2 regions of the Comamonas sp. A7-5 genome follow, and region 2 is predicted to be linked to the other one. Evidence: predicted binding sites of a transcription regulator. Region 2 holds the regulator's gene; the other holds the start of a gene.

Region 1 (3,890 bases), on a different contig from region 2:
ATTGTGCAGGCCGGCACGGCCAAAAAAGGCGACGTGCTGGGCGTGGCCCGCATCGCCGCCATCATGGCCGCCAAAAAGACCAGCGACCTCATCCCCTTGTGCCACCCCCTGGCCCTGACCCGCGTTGCCGTGGAGTTCGAGCTGGAGCCCGAATCCAGCTCCATTCTCTGCACCGCCACCGTCGAGCTAAAAGGCCAGACCGGCGTGGAAATGGAAGCCCTGACCGCCGTGCAGGTCGGTTTGCTAACTATCTACGATATGTGCAAGGCGGTGGATAAGGGGATGGTGATGGGAGGGGTCAGGGTGATGGAGAAGCGGGGGGGGAAAAGCAATGACTATTACTGATACTTTTGAATATTTTTTATTTTATCAATTTCACCAAAAGGATAAAAATTATAAAAATCAGGAAATATCGAATCTAGCCTTTTTCTCAGATAATCACATTTCATTTCATTGAAGAACAAACAGTAATTTATTATCTCATTCCTAGCTCTGTCATAATTCTTTCTGTTTAGAGAAGAAATTATCCCCACCTCCATGACAAAGGGAGTTGCTATTCTGTCCGATAAAATCTCATAATATGGATCGTCTATGTTGTTTATTTTACTTAAGAGATGTACATTAAGGAACTCACAGTAGTCTCTTAAAACACAAAATCCTGCTCCACTAAATTTAACAGAAACCTCTACGCCATTCTGCTGAAGTCTTATTTTTTTAAAATTTTCCTCTATCTCATAATAATTTTTAATCAAAAATACAGATAGAATAAGATAAATGCAGTAGACTGAGACGAAGAAGAAAGAAGAAGAAGAAGAAGAAGAAGAAGAAGAAGAAGAAGAAGATTTTTTATCGCCGCGCCCCTTATCAAAAATAAATCCAAACAAAAAAGCCATCGGCAAGAGGAAATATGCATAATTCTGTGGATACTCAAGTAAAGAATGCACTAAAATAGGGACGAGTACTATAAAGCATAGTATTTTTTCTCTATTCAGATCTTTATAGCTATTCTTCAACGCCCTCAACAAAAAGATAAGTGCGAACAGCACATAAGGCAGTCCGAAATATATGGCATAGTCAAGAATAATATTATGACTGCTAGACGGGACGCTGTGTTCTGAAAAATTCAAATTCAAGGGAATTAATTGCTTATATGCATAAGTCAAATTTCCGATGCCATAGCCAATCCATAGTTTCTGTTGAATTGCATCTAGCGCCATTTCCCACAGCAAATATCGACCAGACTCAATACCTCGATCTCTAGCAACAGAAAAATCCAAAGGAGAGATCAAACTCCAACTATCATAGCTTGCGCTAAAAATCAAAAAAGAAATTAGCGGCAACCATGCCAGAAACGATAATTCCCGATCTTTAAGAAAAGCAGATGTAAAGGCGGCGCAAAAAAACAACGACAAATATGCTGTTCTAGATCCTGTCAAGACTATGCAAAATACCGAAAAGACAATATATGCAATTAGTAGTAAAAAATTATTCTTCTTTACAAACAGAAAGCTTGAGTAAATACCCATTATCAATAATGTTGACAAGTGGTTTGGCTGCGCCAAGTTTGAAGCCATTCGCCCACTATATGCCGGATAAACCCAATAATTCACACCAGAATCATTAGCATATCCAAGCCATTGATAAATAACAATAACAATATTTATCAAAGAAGATAAGATCAGTGAAAATAATGCCGCATTCAGCATTATTTTTTTATCTTCATCATTATTCAATGATTTTATTAGAGAATAAACAACAAGAAATCCAAAAGAATATAAAAAATATATTATTATTGCTGTATTGTCAAAATTATTTATCTGTCTTAACGACAGAAGCACAGAAATAATAACCAAGAAAGAAATTTCGTCAGCATGAAACGAAGTATTTTTTCTTATAAAGAAAAACAAAAAAACAAAGAAAACAAAGAAAACAACAACCTCATTATTAATAGAAGTTACCAAGGGTGACTGAACACTCCAAACAAAACTAGCCGATATACCAAAAACAAAAAGGATAGATAATGCAAATAAAAAGGCCCTGTAAAGGGCCTTTTTATCGCATTTCGGAGAATGCGAAATCATGGATAGATTAGCGGCACTCAGAAGGTACGTACTTAGCCTTGGTGGAGTCAGAAATGCTGCATTTCCAGCTGATATTTCCTTCAGGAACTGCGCCAGAAGTAAGGCCAGATCCTCCGGCAGTAGGAGTCAGGGCCAAAGAGATGCTTTTGGCAGCCGAAGATGTAACAACTGAAATAACGCCAGTATTAGAAGCGACAGTCATGCTAGCCACATTACTAGTTGCAGAAATGGCTCCAATTCCAGCAGCGAGATCTTTACCCGTAGCGGCATTTTCCGTCACAGCAGTCTTAGCACTAGACGCCAACACCAGAGCTTCAGAAACACGTGCACGCACTGTGTAATCCTGATAAGCAGGCAGAGCCACAGCAGCCAGAATACCGATGATCGCCACAACGATCATCAGTTCGATCAGGGTGAAACCCTTTTGAATGGAACGCTTCATTTCAAACTCCCTAGTTGGATGAGACGCAAGGTACCAAGCAAGCTGCATGCCAACAATTTGGCAAAGGCAGGCGCCATTCAAAATGACACGTTTGGCAACATTTGCGCGAGTTTAAGTAACAATTTTGGCGATCCAATCGCAAGCGGTGACAAATTTGTCAGACGCTTAACGCCCATCAAGCCGGCCTGTCACTCCACGACAAAGCGCATGGTGCTGCCCGCCAGGTCCACCGTGTCGCCATTGAGCAGCGGCACAGACAGAGGGCCCACCACCTGACCATTGAGCTTGAGATCTTCGCTTGCGCCCTCCAGTTGGGTGAGCACAAAGCCATGGGGCTTCTGAGTGATGGAGGCGATGGCTACACCGGGCTTGCCCAAAGTGGTGACGACCTTGAAAAGAGGTATTTCCCTGCCAGCCAGGCTGCCGGTGAGCATGCGAATCACCGCGTGGCGCTCCGGCAGCGCGGCGAGCGAACCCTGGATGGTGGAGCTGAAGCTGGAGATTTCGCCAAACCCTGAGGGGCTGGCGACTTTGGCATAGCCGCTGTCTGCCTCTTCGGAAATATGCGCCAGCGCCTTTTTATCGCCTTGGGCAGATGGCGTATTCGTATCGGCAATCACGGTATCGAGAAAGCGGATTTTGTAGCGGCCAATGTCCAGCAGGTCGCCGTTGAGCAGGTCCTGCTTCTGGATGGCGCGACCGTTGACATAGGTGCCGTTGGTGCTGCGCAGGTCTTCAATGCAGACCTTGCCGCCAGAGATGGTGAGCACGGCATGCTCGCCGCTGACCGCCAGATTCTCGATCACGATGTCGTTGTAAGGACGACGACCCAAGGTCGTGCGCTCCTTGGTGAGCTGTACTTCCTTGATGACTGCGCCGTCGATTGAGATGACCAAAGTCGGCATGCTCGAAGCTCCTGAGGAAACGCCAAGTCCTGCTTGGCTGCACTGGCTAGGACCACTCCCACTTGAGTGTGTGACTCAGCGCTCAATCACCAATCGTAACTGGATGAAACGCGCTTGCATGCTGCATCTTATTTCACTAATCCGATGAAGCCAGCTATTCGATTGAAATTTTCAACCTTGCTGTCATTCGTCTGCAGCATCTTTGGAAGATGCACCTGCAATCTATCAAGTCGCCATATAAGAAAAGCCCGCGCTCGTTGAAAGCGCGGGCTTTTTTGCAAATCTTTGCAAAGTGGCGACAGCCACCTATCCGTGATTTAGAACGGGATGTCGTCATCCATGTCGTCAAACCCCGAAGCTGCGCGCTGGGGAGGAGGAGCCATGGGTGCAGGAGCAGGACGCTGCTGCATGGGTGCCGGTGCGGGGCGCTGCTGCATGGGAGCGGGAGCCTGACGGCGGGGT
Region 2 (3,890 bases):
CTCGCTGCCCCTTGCTTGAGGAATGCCTTATCAAGGCTCCCGCCCTAAAGACAGAACAAGAAAGCCGCTGTGCGATGCATCAGCGGCTTTCTTGTTTCTGCGGTGCCCTACAGCGCCTTGCGCAGCGTGGTCGTCGGTATCTTGAGCTGCTCACGGTATTTGGCGACGGTGCGGCGCGCGCACTCGATGCCCTGCTCTTTGAGCATATCGGCCAGCTTGGCGTCCGACAGCGGCTTCTTGGCATCTTCAGCATCGACAAACTGCTTGATCAGCGCACGCACGGCGGTGCTGGAAGCACTGCCGCCGGTTTCCGTGCCCAGGCCCGAACCGAAGAAATACTTGAGCTCGAAAGTACCCTGGGGCGTGGCCATGTACTTGGCCGTGGTCACGCGGCTGATGGTGGACTCGTGCAGACCCAGGGTGTCGGCGATATCGCGCAGCACCAGCGGGCGCATGGCCAGCTCGCCATGCACAAAGAAGTTCTTCTGCCGCTCCACGATGGCTTCGGAAACGCGCAAGATGGTGTCGAAGCGCTGCTGGATGTTCTTGATGAACCAGCGCGCCTCCTGCAACTGCTGCTGCAGCGCCGCATGACCGTCGCTGTTCTTGTGACGCCGCAGCACGCCGGCATAGATGTCGTGCACGCGCAGACGCGGCATGACCTCGGGGTTGAGTTGCACGGAAAAGTCCACCCGGCCCGCGCCGGACCGCACCGGGCGCACGATGACATCGGGCACCACGATATGGCGTTCCACGTCCACAAAGCGACGCCCCGGACGCGGCTCCAGCCTGGCGATCAGGGCCATGGCTTCGCGCAGCTGTTCCTCGCGCGCGCCGCACAGGCTGGTGAGCTTGCGCAGATCGCGCCGCGCCAGCAAGTCCATGGGTTGGGAGCAGATGGCCTGCGCCAGCAGCAGCCGGTTCATATGCGCCTCGGTCGTGCCCTCGTCCTCGGCGGTGCGGATCAGGTCGCGCAGCTGCAGCTGCAAGCACTCGGCCAGATCACGCGCGCCCACGCCCACGGGCTCCAGGCTTTGCAGCAGCTTCAGAGCAATGACAAAGTGCTGCTCCAGCTCCTCGCGCTCTTCCAGGTCGTCGCCGGCCAGGCTCTGCGCCAGCTCCTGCAGGGAATCCTCGAGATAGCCGTCGTCGCTGAGCGACTCGATGAGAAAGCGCAGCGCCGCCATGTCCGCCGCGCCCAGATGCAGGCTCAGCGCCTGACGATGGAGAAAGTCGGTCAGGCTCTGGTGCTCGCGCGCCAGATCGATGGCATCGGTTTCGTCATCGCCATCGCGGTTGCGCGTGGAGCTGCTGGCCGAGGGCGTATCCCACTCGCTGCTGGATTCGCCACCCCATTCCCCGTCCTGGCCGTCCAGGCCCTCGGCCTCCCAGTTCAGCGTTTCAGGGGTTTCGGGGTTTGATGTCTCCGCTACCGTTTCAGTAGCTTGTTGCGCTTGCGATGCATCTCTTTCAGCATGAATACCATCTGAAGTACTGTATTCACTGGCGCTATTAGCTACATCTACAGGAGCATCTCCCGCAGTTTCGGCCTCATCGCCCGCACGTTCCAGAAAAGGGTTGTCGACCAGCATCTGCTCGACTTCCTGCGCCAGCTCCAGGGTGGAAAGCTGCAGCAGCTGAATGGATTGCTGCAGCTGCGGCGTAAGCGATAAATGCTGCGAAACGCGTAGCGAGAGACCTGGCTTCATCGAGGCGCGGCCCCCAGACAATCATTGCAAACGCGCGCAGTGCTACGGGTTTGCCGCCGGGCCACCTCAAGGCAAACCTCGGCGCAGCCGGTCAGGGCCCCTTCTGGGGGCAGCGACCGCACAAAGTGAGGGAGCGTGGGGGTCATCACATCCTGAAATGTTCGCCCAGATAGACGCGGCGCACATCGGCGTTCTCCACGATCTCCTCGGGCGTGCCTTCGGCCAGCACATGGCCGTCGCTGATGATGAAGGCGTGGTCGCAGATGCCCAGCGTCTCGCGCACGTTGTGGTCGGTGATCAGCACGCCGATGCCGCGCTCCTTGAGGAAGCCGATGATGCGCTGGATCTCGATCACCGCGATCGGGTCGATGCCGGCAAAAGGCTCGTCAAGCAAAATGAAGCGCGGTTGCGTGGCCAGGGCGCGGGCAATTTCCACGCGACGGCGCTCACCGCCTGACAGCGCCAGCGCCGGCGACTGGCGCAGATGCTCGACGCGCAGCTCCTGCAGCAGGCCCGTGAGGCGCTTTTCGATCTCGTCGCGCGTCAGCGCCTTGCCCTGCTCGTCCTTTTGCAGCTCCAGCACGGCGCGCACATTGTCTTCCACGCTGAGCTTGCGAAAGATGGAGGCTTCCTGGGGCAGATAGGACAGGCCCAGGCGCGAACGCTGGTGAATCGGCATGCCGCCCACCGGCTGGCCGTCGATGAAGATCTCGCCGCCGTCGCTGCGCACCAGGCCCACGATCATGTAGAACGATGTGGTCTTGCCCGCTCCATTAGGGCCGAGCAGACCGACGACCTCGCCTTTTTGCACGGACAGGGACACATCCTTGACCACCTTGCGGCTGCCGTAGGACTTGGCCAGATGTTTGGCCTCCAGGCGGCTGTCGGACTCGCCGCTGCGGCTGCTGGAGAAAGTCGGCTCGCTCATTTCTTCTCGTCGGCTTTCTCGCCGCCCAGCGTCATGCTCTGGCGCAGCTGCGTGGCAGGTGTGGCAGGCTTGGGCTGTGCCCCCGGCGTTCCGTCCTTGGGCGCCATGATGGCGCGCACACGGCCGCCCTGTCCCACGGAGGAGCTCGGCAGGCCGCCGCTGGTCTTCTGGCCATCGACGGTATAGACGTCGGTGATGTTGTTGTAGACGATGATGGAGCCCGTGACCTGATCGCTGAGCTGACCGCCACGGTAGCGGCGCATCTCGCCACGACGGATGAACTTGACGATATCGGCCTTGCCGTCGTACTCGATGACTTCGCCTTCGCCCTCGATGAACTCCTCGGGCTGACCGGCCACGGTATCGCGCTTCTGGCGGAAGAACGCTCGCTTGCCGGCCTCGGCCTTGATCACACCGTACTGATAGCCCTCGGCGTCCTGCCGCACATCGAGCTGAGCACCGCGCAGCACGATGGAGCCCTTGGTCATCACCACATTGCCAGTAAAGACACTGGTCTGCTGCAGCTCGTCATGACGCAACGCATCCGCCTCGATATTCATGGGCTTGGCGCTGTCGGCTTTTTCGGCATGGACAATGCCGGTCGCTGCTGCCAGGGCGCAGGCCAGCGCAAGAGGTAGGAGTGTTTTTTTCATGGAAGGCACGTTTCTTGCATCCATTGTAGTCATTCCCTTTTTGCAACTTGCGTAAAAAACACCCACAAAAAAGCCCGCATGGCGGCGGGCTCGTTGGTCGTCAAACGTCACTGACGTCTGCTGCCTGATCTTAGGCCTTGCGGCTGGAGGCGATCAACGCATTGACCACGCGCAGCACATTGTCCATATTGCCGGCCTTGGTGCCGTCCGTGTAGTAGCGGCCGGCCACACCCATGGCGGGCACGCCTTCCACGTCATATTCGTTTTGCAGCTGAGCGGCCTTGCGCGCCTGATTGGCCACGGTGAAGGAGTTGTAGACCTCCTTGAACTTGGCCAGATCCACGCCCTGCTTGCCGACCCAGTCAAAGATGGCCTCATCATTCTTGAGCAGATTGCGATCCACGTGAATGGTACGGAACACCTTGGCGTGCAGCTGGGGCAGCAGGTTCATGCCCTCCAGAGCGTAGTAGAGCTTCTGCTGCGGCACGAAAGAGGCATTGAAAGCCACGGGCACGCGGCGCACCACCACATCGGCAGGCTGGCTCTTGGCCCAGGCTTCGAACTGGGGCTCGAAGACATTGCAATGCGGGCAGCTGTACC

The links. The regulator sigma-54, encoded in region 2, starts transcription at its own class of promoters, with help from an activator protein. The targets are predictions, from matches to a motif close to TGGCANGNAANCTGCTTT.
Region 1: the regulator sigma-54 is predicted to act here: its motif matches at 2,558-2,575, upstream of AAIL67_RS06565 (pilin).

What each region holds. Positions count from the first base shown of each region.
Region 1 covers NZ_JBCPWO010000003.1:217,167-221,056, forward strand. Annotated here, with positions in the region: gene moaC (cyclic pyranopterin monophosphate synthase MoaC) at 1-345, shown strand, start outside; gene AAIL67_RS06560 (Wzy polymerase domain-containing protein) at 339-2,081, opposite strand; gene AAIL67_RS06565 (pilin) at 2,089-2,523, opposite strand; gene AAIL67_RS06570 (FHA domain-containing protein) at 2,712-3,428, opposite strand; gene ssb (single-stranded DNA-binding protein) at 3,746-3,890, opposite strand, start outside.
Region 2 covers NZ_JBCPWO010000005.1:446,945-450,834, forward strand. Annotated here, with positions in the region: gene AAIL67_RS12445 (RNA polymerase factor sigma-54) at 108-1,709, opposite strand; gene lptB (LPS export ABC transporter ATP-binding protein) at 1,855-2,637, opposite strand; gene lptA (lipopolysaccharide transport periplasmic protein LptA) at 2,634-3,290, opposite strand; gene AAIL67_RS12460 (thiol:disulfide interchange protein DsbA/DsbL) at 3,421-3,890, opposite strand, start outside.